Regions from separate parts of the Agrobacterium sp. 16-172Ci genome, predicted to be linked through region 2. Evidence: riboswitches for the same ligand, from Rfam matches in the RefSeq annotation. Region 2 holds a riboswitch; the other holds the start of a gene.
The links. Region 2 has a riboswitch for cobalamin ahead of ACQZ40_RS12705 (CbtB domain-containing protein). Riboswitches for the same ligand answer to the same signal wherever they lie in the genome.
Positions count from the first base shown of each region.

Region 1 (8,294 bases), on a different contig from region 2:
CTGCAGGCTGCCGAAGTCTTCAAGGTGAAGCCGGAAGGCAATTACGTCTTCATCAAGGGCTCTTCTTCCGACCCGAATGCGGACTTCCTGTTCGCCGGTCAGCAGGAAGTGCTGAAGGCGGCCATTGACGGCGGCAAGATCAAGAATGTCGGCGAAGCCTATACCGATGGCTGGAAGCCGGAAAATGCCCAGAAGAACATGGAACAGTTCCTGACCAAGAATAACAACAAGGTCGATGCGGTCGTCGCCTCGAATGACGGCACGGCCGGCGGTGCAATCGCCGCTCTCGCCGCGCAGGGCATGGCAGGTTCGGTTCCCGTTTCCGGTCAGGATGCCGATTTCGCCGCGCTGAACCGCGTCGCGCTCGGGACGCAGACGGTGTCGGTCTGGAAGGACAGCCGTGAACTCGGCAAGGAAGCGGCTGGCATTGCGCTGGAACTGGCCGGCGGTAAGAAGATGACCGAGATCAAGGGTGTCTCCACGTTTGAAGGCGGTCCGAAAAAAGTGAAGATGCAGTCGGTCTTCCTCAAGCCTATCGCCATCACGAAGGACAATCTGAACGTCGTCATCGACGCCGGCTGGATCAAGAAGGAAACGGCCTGCCAGGGCGTGAAGGCTAAAACGGTCAAAGCCTGCGATTGAGCGAATAGGTCCCGGTTCGGGCGCTGCGCCATGGTTCATGGCGCGGCGCCTTTAGAGCATTTCCAGGAAAAGTAGGCCCCGGTTTTCCGTCCGGAAATGCGCCAGAAAAAAGCGAAAACGCTCTAAGATGTGAGGAGCACCGGCAGTTCATGGCCGATATGACCCAGTCCAATACTACAGCGTCGCAAAAGACGGAAAAAACAGGCTCGATAACGCGCTTCATCAACGCCACCGAGCTGGATACCAGACTGCTCGGCATGGTCGGTGCGCTTCTTCTGATCTGGATCGGATTTCATATCCTGTCCGGCGGGCTGTTTCTGACGCCGCGAAACCTCTGGAACCTCTCCGTGCAGACCGCCTCCGTGGCTGTCATGGCAACCGGCATGGTGCTCGTCATCGTCACCCGCAATATCGACCTGTCGGTCGGGTCGATCCTCGGTTTTTCCGGCATGATTATGGGTGTCATGCAGGCGGAAATCCTGCCGCAGATCCTCGGCTTTGAACATTGGGCCACGTGGATCGTCACGCTTATGGTCGGCATTCTCGTCGGCGGCGCCATCGGCATGTTGCAGGGCTCCATCATCGCCTTCCTCAACGTGCCGTCTTTCATCGTCACGCTCGGCGGCCTGCTTGTCTGGCGCGGCGGCACCTGGTTCATCACCAGCGGCCGCACCGTGGCGCCGATGGATTCCACCTTCCGCCTGATGGGCGGCGGCACCAGCGGTTCGATCGGCGCGACATGGAGCTGGATCGCCGCTGTCATCGCCTGCGTCGCCATCATTGCGGCCATCCTGAACTCCCGCCATCAGCGCCGCCGTTTCGGCTTTCCGTTGCGGCCCGTCTGGGCGGAATATTTTCTGGCCGCGCTGGGCTGCCTTGTCGTCATCGGTTTCGTGGCGGTGGTCAACAGCTATCCATGGCCGGTCAACATCGCCCGCAACTATGCCGATGCCAATGGCATCGCCTGGCCTGAAGGCGGTCTGTTCATTTCGCATGGCATCGCCATTCCGGTGCTGATGGCGCTCGCCGTCGGTGCGGTCATGACTTTCATCGCCACACGGCTGCGTTTCGGCCGTTATGTCTTCGCCATCGGCGGCAATCCGGAAGCGGCCGAACTCGCCGGCATCAAGACCCGCTGGGTCACGGTGAAGATCTTCACGCTGATGGGTGTTCTGTGCGCCATCGCCGCCGCCATCTCCACCGCCCGCCTCAACGCGGCGACCAATGCCCAGGGCGAGCTGGACGAGCTTTACACCATCGCGGCGGCCGTCATCGGCGGCACTTCGCTTGCCGGCGGTGTCGGAACCATAGCGGGTGCGATGCTCGGCGCGCTCGTCATGCAGTCGCTGCAATCCGGCATGGTGCTGGTGGGCATCGATACGCCCTTCCAGCGCATCGTCGTCGGTGTGGTTCTGGTCGTCGCCGTCTGGCTCGACACCATCTACCGCGCCCGCGCCAAGTAAGAACCGAGGAGAACTCCTATGACGGACCAAGTCACGCCCCTCGTGGAAATGCGCAATATTTCCATTTCCTTCGGCGGTATCCATGCGGTGGAAAACGCCTCTGTCGATCTTTTCCCCGGTGAGGTGGTCGCCCTTCTCGGCCACAATGGCGCGGGCAAATCGACGCTGATCAAAATCCTCTCCGGCGCCTATCGGCGCGATGGCGGGGATATTCTCATCAATGGCGAGGATGCCGATATCCGCAATCCACGCGATGCCAAGAAATACGGCATCGAGACCATCTACCAGACACTGGCCGTGGCCGATAACGTCGATGCGGCCGCCAATCTTTATCTCGGCCGCGAGCTGAAGACGAAATGGGGCACACTTGACGATGTCGCCATGGAAGCCTCGGCCCGCGAGGTCATGGGGCGTCTCAACCCCAACTTCCGCCGGTTCAAGGAGCCGGTGAAGGCGTTGTCCGGCGGCCAGCGGCAATCCGTCGCCATCGCCCGCGCCATTCTGTTCGATGCCCGTATCCTCATCATGGACGAGCCGACGGCCGCACTCGGCCCGCAGGAAACGGCGCAGGTGGGCGATCTCGTCAAGGAGTTGAAACGGCAGGGCATCGGCATCTTCCTCATCAGCCACGATATTCACGATGTCTTCGATCTGGCCGACCGGGTCTTCGTGATGAAGAACGGCAAGGTGGTGGGCCATGCCCGCACGCAGGATGTCACCAAGGACGAGGTGCTTGGCATGATTATTCTGGGCAAGGTGCCGCCCGGTGCGGTGCCGGGGCCGGGTGCGGTCGCGCTCTGAGTTCAGTGAAATAAAGATATAAAGATTTCTTTATGTCTATTGACATCGTGGTGCCCGTGGTGAGAAATGCGGGTGTCATGGTTCTCCGGGCTCGTTTGTTCGATCCCGGAGCTAAGAGGGAATCCGGTGCGCCGACGATCGGCAAGACCGGAGCTGCCCCCGCAACTGTAAGCGGCGAGCCTTTGTCCAACACGTCACTGGGGTAAACCCCGGGAAGACGGACAAAGGCGACGACCCGTAAGCCAGGAGACCTGCCAGGACAAAATAACGTCCACGGGCGGGGTGTCCCGGTGGTTGCTGCAATGGTCCGGCACAGGCCGGGCCTGCACGCGTCCGCTTTACCCATGCCCCCACAACCAAATGGGGTATGAAAATGCCAGACAAGTCCATTCCAGTCGCATCTCTCGGTTTTCCGAGGATCGGACGCCATCGTGAACTGAAGTTCGCGCTTGAAGGCTTCTGGTCCGGCAAGATTTCCGAGACGGAACTGCTCGAAACCGCAGCTAGGCTGCGCGCCGAAAACTGGGCGCTTCAGCTTGAGAAGGGGATTGCCCATATCCCTTCCAACGATTTTTCCCTTTACGATCATGTCCTAGATACAGCCGTGATGGTGGGCGCCATTCCATCCCTCTATGGATCGGCGGGCGGAGATGTTTCCCTCTCCACCTATTTCGCCATGGCGCGCGGCAGCCAGAGCGAAGGGCATGCAGGCTGCGGCCATGGGCATGAAGGACATTCGCATCATGGTCAGGGCGTTCCGGCGCTGGAAATGACCAAATGGTTCGACACCAACTATCACTACATGGTACCGGAGGTTTCAGAGGATCAGCATTTCGTGCTCACCTCGCAAAAGCCGGTCGACCACTTCCTTGAGGCGAAGGCGCTCGGCGTCCATACGCGTCCGGTCATTCTCGGCCCGGTCACGTTCCTGAAACTCGCCAAGGCGCGCGAGGCAGCCTTCAAGCCGCTCGATCTGCTGGCGAGGCTGCTGCCCGTCTATGAAGAGCTGCTGCGTCGCCTGCGCGTGGCCGGTGCGGACTGGGTCCAGATCGACGAGCCGGTCGCCGTGCTTGATCTTTCCGAGGGGGAGCGTCACGCGCTGGCCGTGGCCTATCAGGCTTTGTCGAAGGCCGCGCCGGATCTGAAAGTCCTGCTCGCCACCTATTTCGGTGGGCTTGAGGACAATCTCGAAGCCGTCGCGTCGCTTCCGGTCGCGGGCCTTCATATCGATCTGGTGCGAGCACCCGATGCGCTGGAGGCGGCGTTAAAAGCGTTGCCGGAAAATCGCGTCCTGTCGCTGGGTGTCATAGACGGCCGCAACATCTGGCGCGCTGATCTCGCCGCAATCATTACCCGATTGGAACCCGCCATCGCGGCACGCGGTGCGGCGGCGTTTCAGATCGCGCCCTCCTGCTCGCTGCTGCATGTCCCGGTCGATCTCGAACTGGAAACCGGCCTCGATGCCGATCTCAAAAGCTGGCTTTCCTTCGCCACCCAGAAGCTCGGCGAACTTGCCACGCTTGGCAAGGCTCTCGGTAATGGCAAGGCTGCTGTCGCGACGGAACTGGCGGCTGCCTCCAAGGCCGTTGCCGGGCGTGCATCCTCACCGAAGGTAACGGACGCCGCCGTACAGAAGCGTATTGCGACGATTGGCGAGGCCGACAGGAAGCGGGCGAGCCCGTTTGCCGAGCGGCAGAAAGTGCAATCGCAGGCCATCGCGCTGCCGCTTTTCCCAACGACGACCATCGGCTCTTTCCCGCAGACGCCGGAGGTGCGCAAGGCCAGATCGGCACATTCCAAGGGCGCGCTGACCGATGCGCAATATGAAAAATTCCTGGAGAAGGAAACCGAAGCGACCATTCGCTGGCAGGAGGAAATCGGTCTCGACGTTCTCGTGCACGGCGAGTTCGAGCGCAATGACATGGTGCAATATTTTGGCGAACAGCTTTCCGGCTTCGCTTTCACCCAGCATGCATGGGTGCAGAGTTACGGTTCGCGTTATGTGCGCCCGCCCATCATTTTCGGCGACGTGTCGCGTCCGAAAACGATGACGGTTCGCTGGTGGGAATATTCGCAGTCGCTCACCGACAAACCCGTCAAGGGCATGCTGACCGGGCCGGTGACGATCCTCAACTGGTCCTTCGTGCGCGACGATATCGCCAGAAGCCTGACATGCCGCCAGATCGCGCTCGCCATCCGCGATGAGGTCAATGATCTCGAAGCAGCCGGCGCGCAGATGATCCAGATCGATGAGGCGGCTCTTCGAGAAGGACTGCCGCTTCGGCACCGGGACTGGCAGGATTATCTCGGCTGGGCGGTGGAATGCTTTCGCATTTGCTCCAGCGGCGTGGGTGACCGCACACAGGTTCACACGCATATGTGCTATTCCGAGTTCAACCAGATTATCGATGCCATTGCTGCCATGGACGCCGACGTGATCTCCATCGAGACCTCGCGTTCGAAGATGGAACTGCTGAATGCGTTTCGGACCTACAAATACCCGAACCAGATCGGTCCCGGCGTTTATGACATCCACTCGCCGCGCGTGCCGGCGGTTGGAGAAATGGTCGATCTTCTGGCGCTGGCGCGAGAGCGGCTTGACGACCGGCAGCTCTGGATCAATCCGGATTGCGGCTTGAAGACGCGTAAATGGGAAGAGGTGAGGCCCGCTCTGGTCAACATGGTCGCCGCCGCTGCCGAGCTTCGCCGCGCGGTGCTTTGATATGAATGGAGGCCCGGCGAGAACCGGGCCTCCATCATGGCTTACGCCTGAAAAATTTGGGGGAGGGCATATGAATGCCTCTCCGGGAGGATGGAGCCAGCCGGACAGGCAGAGAGACCGTTTCCGGGCTGCGACTGGAGATCGGTATGGAAACGCTCAATCCCGGCGAATCTAGGCCGTTGCGAAAGCGCTCAATGCAGATCGGCCTGAGCGAAGGCGCCGACATTCAGCTCTGCGCTTACCGGCGGCAGACCCTGCTGATTGATGTCCTGGGCCAGCGACAACAATGCCATCTCAAGGAAATAGGTCGACATGCCCAGTTCCAGAGATTTCGAGCGCTGGCAAAGATAGGAAACCATCCGCCCGAGCGCCAGAATCTCGTCTGCATTGTCCTGTTCAAGTATATCTGTGGTAGACGCCGCCATGATTCCCTCTCGACAGTCGACAGTATGAAAACGCGATGATGTTGCGTTGTTCATTTTCGACCACATCGAGCGTCACGCGAGCGTCACACCTGCGTCAATCGTCGTTTTTGTCCGCCGGCGCGGCGGCATTTTCCGCCGCTTCAGTGGCGGCGAGCGATGTCACGAGAGCGACGATGCTTCTACGCACGGCGGCGCTCTTGATGCGCGAAAAGGCCTGGTTGAGCGAAAAGCCTTCATTCGAGGCCACGAAGGTCTGCATGGCATTGATCGTGCCAAGGGCCGGATTGGCCGGGTCGCCATCGGGCGTGGCATTGGCGAACAGGGAGCTGACCTCAACGCCGAGAATCGACGCAATGGCCTGCAGACGGGACGCGCCGACACGATTGGCACCCTTTTCATACTTCTGGACCTGCTGGAAGGTGATGCCCAATCGCCCGGCCAGTGCACTCTGGCTCATGCCGAGCGACTTGCGGCGCATTCTGATTTGTGCGCCGACATGGACGTCGATCGGGCTGGGTAGTTTGGCGTGCATTACAAATTCCTCCGGTTGAGGTTCCTAAATCCGATGATCAATTAATATCGTTGAAGGTATACATTCAACACAATTTCCACGGGTATTATGACGCTTTATTGACGAAATTGCACGATTTTTCGTTCATAATCGCGTGTCCGGCCCGCGATTTATTATTTTTGTTGCACAACGCAACGCCCCGTTGCGGCTGGAAAGATGGCTCCATCCGGCCACGCCGATGGTTTGAAAGCCGATTCTGTCCCAAATTTCTCGGTTCATTGCATCGAATTCCTCAAGCGACTCGGTATCGCCGAAATGCGGAACCCAGACGAATGGCCGTTTCTGACCGGAACGTATGACATTTTCAAGAAGGACATTGTTGTAAAGTCTGGGCAGGCATTTTTTGGTGTCGATGGCCCGCGAAAGCGGGATGGGATTTCGTTCTATCGCAAAGCCCTGTCGCGCGAGCCAAAGTGACGAGGCGTCCAGTTTTCGTTTCAGCTCGGTTGCGGCGCGGGCATTGCATCCGCCATGCGCGACAGGGTCGGCAACGAGCAATAGCGGCCGGCCGCCGCTTCTCAGACCGGTGACTGAAACGAACTGGTCAACGTGGAAGCCGCATTGGTGCATTTTTTTGCCGGCAATCTCCGCTCCGCAAGTTTCCATCGCGGAAAAATCGGAAGAGACCGGGACTTTGCCGAGATATTCCGGCCGATATCCGAAACTGAAGATGTTTCTGCCGTCGAGAGCCTGAATTTTTCGCCACCGCTGCGAAGGGATGGCCGCATTCCTTCCTATCCCCCTGTCATCCTGCAGGCTGGAATGGCCCACCAGCCGAAAATCCGGGCCGACAAGCTGGTTGCCGCCTGCCAAGGCGACATCCGAATGCGTGGTTGCCGCTCCCAGATATTCGGCCAGGCTGACGCCGATGGCCTTCTCCGCCACCAGGACGAATTCTGTCGCAGCATCAACCGCACGCACATGGAACATGTCCTGTATCCACGGATGCGAAATGCCGTCGTTTCCGGCAAGGGGTATCAGTTCGGTGCCGCAGGAGGCTGGCAGGCTGCCGAGCCAGTCTCGCGCTGACCCGAGACTGGCACGATCGGTCACGATAAAAGCGGTGATATCTGCGGGCAGGGCCGAGAGCAGGTTTCCGATTGGAATGAGCGGTGAAACAGTGTCAGTGGCCCTGCTTTCCGCAAAAAAAGCGGCGGGTATTGCGAGCGCAATCGTGCGGATCAGCCCGCCGCAATCGGGCATCAGAGGCAGGGGCTGGATGGCGCTCAAGACCTTTTGTCCCCTGTCGCCCGCCTTGCCGCCAATTGCTGGAAAAACATCGTATTCTGAAGCTTCCATGATGGCGGCGGTGGGGATGGCAACGTTTCGCCCGTGAGCATTGCCAGAAGCCTCATCGCATCGCTTCTTTTGACGGAAACCGCATTGGCCGCGAGCAGATTCGCCGTCTCGGAGCCGAGGGCCGCGTCCGCGGCGACGGCGCGCCATGTCCTGCGGGTAAAATGCAGATTGTTGGCTGCGCGCGTAAGCGCGTCATATTCCTCTGGAGCGACCGTATCGCGGCAGACGGCGAGCGTCGCCTCGGCATCGACCAGCGCGACTGTCAGCGGGCGGTAATCGAGCGCGCCGGGTGCATGGCTCACCGCCACATCGGCATCGGAAAAACGCCGCCCGTCGCGATAGGCCTCGAAAATCTCGCCGATGCCGATCAT
Region 1 is NZ_JBNWBW010000020.1:28,037-36,330, forward strand. It holds gene xylF (D-xylose ABC transporter substrate-binding protein) at 1-642, shown strand, start outside; gene ACQZ40_RS17540 (sugar ABC transporter permease) at 792-2,105, shown strand; gene ACQZ40_RS17545 (ATP-binding cassette domain-containing protein) at 2,124-2,906, shown strand; cobalamin riboswitch at 2,968-3,179, shown strand; gene metE (5-methyltetrahydropteroyltriglutamate--homocysteine S-methyltransferase) at 3,280-5,628, shown strand; gene ACQZ40_RS17555 (hypothetical protein) at 5,820-6,053, opposite strand; gene ACQZ40_RS17560 (helix-turn-helix domain-containing protein) at 6,148-6,585, opposite strand; gene ACQZ40_RS17565 (hypothetical protein) at 6,709-7,854, opposite strand; gene ACQZ40_RS17570 (TfuA-like protein) at 7,851-8,294, opposite strand, start outside.
Region 1: another riboswitch for cobalamin. It lies ahead of metE (5-methyltetrahydropteroyltriglutamate--homocysteine S-methyltransferase); the one in region 2 lies ahead of ACQZ40_RS12705 (CbtB domain-containing protein).

Region 2 (8,294 bases):
CTGTTCGGCATCATCATCCTGCCGGGCATGGACATGCTGTTCGTGCTGGCAAGCGCACTGACGGGCGGCAAGAGAACCGGCCTTTCCGCTGCAAGCGGCATGAGCGCCGGCGGCATCGTGCATTCGCTTTACGGCGCCCTGGGCGTCGGCATGTTGGCCGCCTGGATGCCGTCGCTGTTCCTGCCGCTCCTGGTTTTCGGCGCCGTCTATATGATCTGGATCGGCATCGGCCTGATGCGCAGCGCGATTGTCGTGAACGGCGATGAGGCGCAGGCGAGCGCTTCGGTCAGAAAAGCCTTCTGGCGGGCGGTGCTGACCTGCCTTTCCAACCCGAAGGCCTATCTGTTCATGATGGCGATTTATCCGCAATTCCTCAAACCGGCCTATGGCCCGATCTGGATGCAGGGGCTGGTGATGGGCGCGATGGTGGCGGTCACGCAGTTCACGGTTTACGGCGCGCTGGCGCTGACGGCGGATAAAAGCCGGGCATGGCTGGTTTCTTCGCCCGCCGCCACGATCTTCATCGGCCGCGCCGCCGGTTTCATGCTGATTGCCGCAGCGCTGCTGACACTGTGGGAGGCCCTGTCTTAGGCTTCTGTTTTCACGATGGAATTCACCGCAATGTGACTTCTTTTCGCCATCCGGAAAGGGCATCCTCGCGCCGTTCCATCTAGCGCCCGGTGTCCCGGCCGGAATCAAGGAGAGTTGCATGAAACTGAAAACCATTACCGCGGCCATGCTGTTCGGCTGTCTTTGCGCCGGAGCGGTCTACGCTGCCGGCGAAGTCGAAAAACGTGAAGGCATGATGAAGCAGATCGGTGGGGCGATGGGTTCGCTCGCCGCCATCTCCAAGGGCGAAAAGCCCTTCGACGCCGATACCGTCAAGACTGCCGTGACCACCATCAGCACCAACGCCAAGGCTTTCCCGGACCAGTTCCCCGCCGGCACCGAGACCGGCAGTGCCGCTGCCCCCGCCATCTGGGAAAATTTCGACGACTTCAAGGCCAAGGCCGCCAAGCTCGGCACGGATGCGGACATGGTTCTCGCCAATCTCCCCACCGATCAGGCGGGCGTCGCCACCGCCATGAAGACGCTGGGCGCCGATTGCGGCACCTGCCACCAGACCTATCGTCTGAAGAAATAATCGCAGCACTTTGGAAACGCCGCTTACCGGCGGCGTTTTCTCAGGCACGAAAGACATCTGACCGGGTCAGGTGAGAATGGGGAGAGGGGCATGTCCTCCATCTGGACGAAACTCGTGGGCGGGGCCGTCGTCGCGGCCATTGCGGGCTACGGCATATTCGCCTGGGTCACCGCGCCTCAGCGGCAGGCGCCCAGCCACTGGGTCAGCCTGGGCGAACCGGATCTGGCCAATGGCGAAACGCTGTTCTGGGCGGGCGGCTGCGCAAGCTGCCATGCCGCGCCCGATGCGAAAGGCGAGGCGCTATTGACGCTTTCGGGCGGGCAGGCGCTGAAAAGCCCCTTCGGCACCTTCCATGTCCCCAATATTTCCTCCGATCCGCAGCATGGCATCGGCGGCTGGACGCTGGCGGAATTCGGCGATGCGATGACGCGCGGTGTGGGCAGGAACGGCGAACATCTCTACCCGTCCTTTCCCTATGCCTCCTATGCCCGCATGACGCAGAAGGACATCAACGATCTCTTCGGTTATCTGAAGGCCCTGCCGGCCAGCCAGAACGATGCGCCGGATCACGAATTGCCGTTCCCCTTCAATCTGCGCATGGCGCTGGGCGGCTGGAAATTCCTTTATTTCGACCCCGCAGCGCGGCCCCGCGTGGAGCTTGCCAATGCCAATGCTGAATTGCTGCGCGGCCAATATCTGGTGGAAGGGCCGGGCCATTGCGGCGAATGCCACACACCGCGCAACGCGCTTGGCGGTTTCGTGAAAGACAAATGGCTGGCGGGCGGTCCCAACCCGGAAGGCGAGGGCCGCATTCCCGACATTACCCCCGGCTCGCAAAGCATCGGCAGCTGGGCCGAGGCCGATATTGCCAGCTATCTGGAAAACGGCTTCACCCCGGAATTCGACAGCGTCGGCGGCTCCATGGTCAAAGTGCAGCAGAACATGGCGCATCTGACGCCTGAAGACCGCGATGCAATTGCCGCCTATCTGAAGGCCATACCGTCGCGGTAACCCTCAGCCGTCATGCCGGACCAGATCCGGCATCCAGCCACGGCGCGTCTGCGCCGTGAGAAGAGTCTCTCGCGATCAAGGACTTGATCGCGCTGGACCCCGGATCTAGTCCGGGGTGACGGAGGTGGAGGCGACGGCGTGCAGTTCGAAATCAGGCCCACCATTGACTCCCGACCCCGCCCATCGGATAACAATCCTGTGATGGTTCCTTCCGGGCGTTCCGGAAGGTGAAAAGGGAACACGATAGGGAGAAATCCTCATTCGTGGCTGCCCCCGCAACTGTGAGCGGAGAGCCTGAAACGAAATGCCACTGGCAAGCCATCTCGCCGGGAACCCAAGGGTTTCCAGAGAGGGTGATGCCGGGAAGGTGTTTCAGGTTTTGACCCGTAAGCCAGGAGACCTGCCATCGCGGAAATATCCATGCCGGCGGGGTGTCCGGAAGAGCGGAATTTCAGGGTGGCGGGATCGACGCTTCCCTGTGTCAGTCTCGTATCCCCGTGGTGAAGTGTATCGTAGCGGCTCGATGGCCTTTTGCCGTCCGGCCGCGTCCAAAGGCGCGGGGTCGCGCCGGAGAGGGGTCACCATGTCCATCAACCAGAATACGGCCAACGCCGCCGTTTCCGCAAAAACAACCAGCTTCGCGCAATCGCTGACGGCGATCGTGCTTGGCCTGTTCGTTGTCGGTTTTGTCGGCTTTTCCCATGTGGAAGCCGTTCACAACGCCGCGCATGACACGCGTCATGCCAATGCCTTCCCCTGCCATTGAGGGGAACGGCATGTCGTCTTTTCGCAATATCGTCTTTACCGCCGTTCTCGTCGGCATCCTCGGCGGTTTCGCCGTTTCGGCCATGCAGGCTTTCGGCACGACGCCGCTCATCCTTCAGGCGGAAACCTATGAAAGCGCCGGCGAAGCGGCCCACAGCCATGATGCGCCGGCCCCCGGTGCTGCCGTTCCCGCCCATGAGCACAATGACGAGGCCTGGGCTCCGGCCGATGGCTTCGAGCGCACCGCCTACACCGTCGCCGCCAATGTGCTGACTGCCATCGGTTATGCGCTGGTGCTGACCGGCCTGATTTCGCTGCGTGGCACGAATGGCGGCTGGCGCGAAGGCCTTCTCTGGGGCGTTGCCGGTTTTGCCGCCGTCATGCTGGCGCCGATGATCGGCCTGCCGCCGGAACTGCCGGGCAGCCCGGCCGCCGCACTTGAGGCGCGGCAAATCTGGTGGCTTGCGACGGTTGCCGCAACCGCGGGCGGCATCGCGCTGATCGCGTTCCGCCGCGAACCCTGGGCCATCGTATTGGCGCTGGTGCTGATCGTCGCACCGCATGTGGTCGGCGCACCCTTGCCGCCGGAAGGCGAACATGCGCTGGCGCCGCTGCCGCTGGAGCGTCAGTTCATCGTCGCCGCCACCGTGACTAGCTTCGTTTTCTGGGCTTTGCTCGGAACGTTGAGCGCGTTTTTCCTGAAGCGCTTCCAGTCGGCTTGAGACTATGCAGGACGCAGCGGAATGGAGTGAGGAACTCGATGCGCTGCGTTTTGCCGTCCCCGGTCACGGCGCTTTCTGCGCCGTGCACCGCCTTGCCTTCAAGGCGGTTCTTGGGGCGACCCCGGATCGCGAGGCGGCTATCGCCTGTTTTCATGAGCACGAGGCCGCTTTTATCGCTGCGGCGCTCAGCAAGATAAAACGCTCGAATTCACCCTCCGGCCGCAGCCTGCATCTGAACAGCCGCGATATTCGCCGTGCGATTGCCGGGGAGAACGGCGATCATGCGGCGCGTGTTTGTCGCGTACTTGATCGGCGATAATCATTGCCGTTTTCACGTCCGTCATCCCGGCCTTGAGCCGGGATCCAGCCAGCCCAAGTCATTGGGCTGAAAGGACTCTTTTCACCGCGCAGACGCGCGTCGGCTGGATTCCGGCTCAAGGCGGGAATGACGGGAGTAGAGGGAGCGCAAACAACCGAGGCGGCTATGCCTCAGCGATGCTCCGCCGCAAAAACCTGAAGTTCCGCCTCGGCTTCCGGACCAAAGAGGCCGAGGTGTTTCAGGATTTCCACAGCGAAACTGACCGGCGCGCTGCCGGCGGCCGTGATGATGCCGCCATCGCTGACCGCTTTCGGCTGGTCGCGGTAGAGCGACTCGCCGCTATAGACGGCATAAGCCTTGTGGGACGCCAGCGAATTGCCGGTATGGGCGACGTCGTTCAGGACGCCCGTGCTACCGAGCGCGCTCGCCGCCGCGCAGATGCCGGCAACCAGCCGGTTTCTGTCGCGAAACCGGTGCACCAGCCCGCCAAGATCGACAGCCGTTCCCTTTTCCCAGCTCAAGCCGCCGGGAATGACAAGCGCATCGATGTCAACAGGATCAAGCGCGTCATAGGATGTGTCAGGCGTCACATTCAGCCCACCCATGGATGTCACCGGCCTGCCGTCAGGGGTGGCATAGACGATCTCGACGCCCAGATAACTGCGCGCTGCGGCAGCAAGCAGCGCCGGTTCCCAGTCCGCAAAATACTGCGCCAGCGCAATGGCGATCCGTGTCATGGTCGTCTCCGTGGTTTTAATCAGGCGATGGACTGCATGTAGCGCATGCCGGTGACCGGGCGGGGCGCGAAATCCATGTTTTCGTAGAAACGATGCGCCGCCACATTACCGGTCGTGGCGCTGACGGAAAGATAGTCGCAACCGAGACGCTTGGCGATATCGCGGGCGCGGGAAACCAGATGCTGGCCGGTGCCATGGCCGCGATGCCCGTCACGCACGAAGAGATGATGCAGCTCAAGCCCGCGCCGGCCTTCCTGCGCCCTGTAGAGCGGCAGAAGCAGGGCGTAACCGATCAGCGCGCCATCGGCTTCGGCCACGAGGCCATGCACCCAGGGCAGCGGGCCGAAGAGGTCGCGTTCCAGTTTCGCCGGCGTGATCGCCGCCGCATCGCCGTGGTAGGAGGCAAGCAGCGTAATCATCTCGTTGAGCTCGGGCAAATCCGTCTTGCGTGCACCACGAATGATGACGACGGGCGGTCTTTCCAGTGTAAGGGAGCTATCTTCGGTCATTTTTTCGGTCCTTTGGTCTTATCGGTGCCGTCAGGACGCTTGAGAAACAACAAAGCCGCCTGACGGCGGCTTGTTGACAATATGATCTGTCGAGCCGCCCTTAGAGGTAGGCCCAAAAGTACGAGCAGGAGATGGGTGCGCGTTCGTTGATCATGGGACATGCAATGCGCCCGAATCCGCAATCTGTCAAGCCCGGTTTTCCGATCAATGTTCACCCTCACACATGCCGTGATTGGAAAGCGCGCGGATGACGTAGCAATCCTCTATGGAATGGCCGTGGCAATGGGAGACGATGCGCTCCAGCTCGTGCTCCAGCTTCTTCAGGCTGGCGATCTTTTCGCGCACATGGGCGAGGTGTTCGGCGGCGATGCGGTCCGCGCCTTCGCAGGGCATCTGCCGGTGCTGGCTAAGCGCGATCAGTTCGCGGATGGCGTCGATGTTCAGCCCGAGATCGCGCGCATGGCGGATGAATGCCAGCCTTTCGAGGTCGGTCTTTTCGTAGCGGCGCTGGTTGCCATCCGAACGATCCGCCTCGCGGATGAGGCCCATCTGCTCGTAATAGCGGATCGTCGGCACCTTGACGCCGGTACGTTTCGACAGTTCACCGATGGACAGCATGGCTTTCTCCATATCTCCAGTCTCTAGAGATATGGCTTTTCCGTCCCCGGTTCAATGGCCTTAAGCGACGTCGTTGACGCCAAGCGCCTGGGCCAGTGCCTTCAGAATCTGCGATTCGAGGCTTGCCATATCCGGCTGGGCGGAAGCGGCCACCTCAGCATTGGCGCCAGTGGCGGCGGAAACGCCGCTGTCCATGTTCCAGAGAGCAGCAGCGAGGCTCGCGGAGGCGCCGGCCAGCGGGGCGACGGTGGTGGCGACATTGCCTGCCACCGAAATGGCGCGATGGGCCGCCCGCGTCAGCTCCTGCAAAGCCTCGGTGGTAGACTGGCTCTCCCGGTTATGCGCAGGCGCGATGCCGCGGACGGGAGAGGCGAAATTGATGCTGCTGGTTGCTGCGATAGTCGTCATGACTGTGAGTCCCCTAGTTCTGATGGGGCATTTTTAAGGTCCGAAACATTCCCGAAGATTGCGTCATGCACGCCTTGCGCAAAAAATAGCGGCAATATACTATACCCCCCTATAGTATATGAGGTGCCCATGTCCCATACGATCCGCAACAAGGAGAAGCTTCTGGCCCGCATCCGCCGTCTGAAAGGGCAGATGGAGGCGGTCGAGCGCGCACTGGATGATGCCAAGCCCTGCGGCGAGGTGCTGCAATTGCTCGCTTCGGTGCGCGGCGCGCTTTCCGGCCTGACCGGAGAGGTGATGCAGGAGCATCTGCATGAGCATGTGGTGCATGCCGAAAACGAAGACGAGCGGGCGCGGGCGGCGGAAGAGCTCGCCCAGGTGCTGAAGACCTACATACGGTAAAAGCGAACAGGATTAGCGACATGACGACGACATCCGAACACCGTGCAGCAGCCGGTCACGACCATGTTTTCCTTGGCCAGAACCATGAGCGCAATGAAAGGCGCGTCTGGATGGTCATTGCGCTGACCGCGGCGATGATGGTGGCGGAAATCGTCGCCGGCCACTGGTATGGCTCCATGGCGCTGACGGCGGATGGCTGGCACATGTCCACCCATGCCGGCGCGATGCTGATTTCGGCGCTCGCCTATCTTTATGCCCGCCGCGAGGCGCGCAATCCGCGCTTCACCTTCGGCACCGGCAAGTTCGGCGATCTGGCGGGTTTTGCCAGCGCCATCGTACTGGCGGTGGTGGCACTGCTGATTGCCGTCGAAAGCGCGATGCGCCTCGTCAATCCCGTTGAAATCGATTTCAACCAGGCGATCCTCGTCGCCATCATCGGCCTTGCCGTCAATCTCCTCAGCGCCGTGCTTTTGAAGGATGACCATCACCACGATCATGGACATGGACATGGACATGGTCACGGCTCGCATGCCCATCATGGCCATGGCAGCCACGCCCATCACGATCACGGCTCCCATGCCGGTCACCATGCGGACCACGGCGCAAAGGGCGGGCGGGACAACAATCTGCGCGCGGCCTATCTGCATGTGCTGGCGGATGCGCTGACTTCGGTTCTCGCCATCGTCGCGCTGCTGCTCGGCAAGTGGAACGGCTGGTCGTTCCTTGATCCGTTGATGGGTATCGTTGGCGGTCTGGTCATTGCCCGCTGGTCATGGGGCCTGATCCGCTCCACGGCGACGACGCTGCTTGATGCGCTGCCGCCGGCGGAGGATCTGCCGCAGGAAATCCGTGAAAGCGTGGAGACGGAAGAGGATCGCATCACCGACCTGCATGTCTGGCAGGTAGGGCCGGGGCATCACGCCGCCATCGTGGCGATCCATTCACAGGCGCCGAAAGCGCCGGCTTTTTATAAGCAAAAACTTGCCGCCATACATGAACTCTCGCATGTGACGGTGGAAGTCAGCCCGGCAAGGGCCTGATTGGAATCGCCTATTCGGTATATTCCGAATAGGCGCTGCGCACCCATTCCACCTCGGCTTCCGCCTTGTCCTCGGGGGAAGCCGCGGTCGTATCCTGATAAGCGGGCGCACTGCCATTGCCGACGGCCCACAGAACATTGGCCAGCGACTGGGAAAGAATGGTGCTGGAAACGGTGGGATTGCCCGGGCCGCGTTTTACCGCCTGCTCCTCCGGCGCGCTTTGAGCGCTGCCAGCTTTTTCGATGTCGCGGATGCGACCCTGATAGTTATATCCGCCAATATTGCTTTCGATCTGCATGTCGGTGATTCCGCGTTCAAAAGTTAACGAATGGTTAACGGCGGCGACTTGTCCGAAACTTGCGCTTGCTGCGCTGCAGCGACTGCCGAGGGTTGACAGCAGGCGAAGTAGTGCTTCGTTTTTGCATAAAGGGGGCGGGGCAGGAGGCGATTGCCAGCTTTATCCCTCGCGGCATTGCAGTCCGGGTTAAATTTCTGGCGCCGTGAACACCTCATTCCCCTCATTCCGCCTTGATCTGGCATCCAGCCGCCGCACGTCTGCGCGGCGAGAGAGTCCTTTCAGCCCAAGGACTTGGGCTGGCTGGATACCGGCTCAAGGCCG
Region 2 is NZ_JBNWBW010000011.1:116,991-125,284, reverse strand. It holds gene ACQZ40_RS12720 (LysE family translocator) at 1-591, shown strand, start outside; gene ACQZ40_RS12715 (c-type cytochrome) at 710-1,144, shown strand; gene ACQZ40_RS12710 (c-type cytochrome) at 1,235-2,155, shown strand; cobalamin riboswitch at 2,341-2,577, shown strand; gene ACQZ40_RS12705 (CbtB domain-containing protein) at 2,739-2,921, shown strand; gene ACQZ40_RS12700 (CbtA family protein) at 2,932-3,642, shown strand; gene ACQZ40_RS12695 (hypothetical protein) at 3,647-3,961, shown strand; gene ACQZ40_RS12690 (type 1 glutamine amidotransferase family protein) at 4,132-4,698, opposite strand; gene ACQZ40_RS12685 (GNAT family N-acetyltransferase) at 4,719-5,207, opposite strand; gene ACQZ40_RS12680 (MerR family transcriptional regulator) at 5,412-5,825, opposite strand; gene ACQZ40_RS12675 (hypothetical protein) at 5,886-6,233, opposite strand; gene dmeR (Ni(II)/Co(II)-sensing transcriptional repressor DmeR) at 6,363-6,635, shown strand; gene dmeF (CDF family Co(II)/Ni(II) efflux transporter DmeF) at 6,656-7,675, shown strand; gene ACQZ40_RS12660 (hypothetical protein) at 7,686-7,973, opposite strand.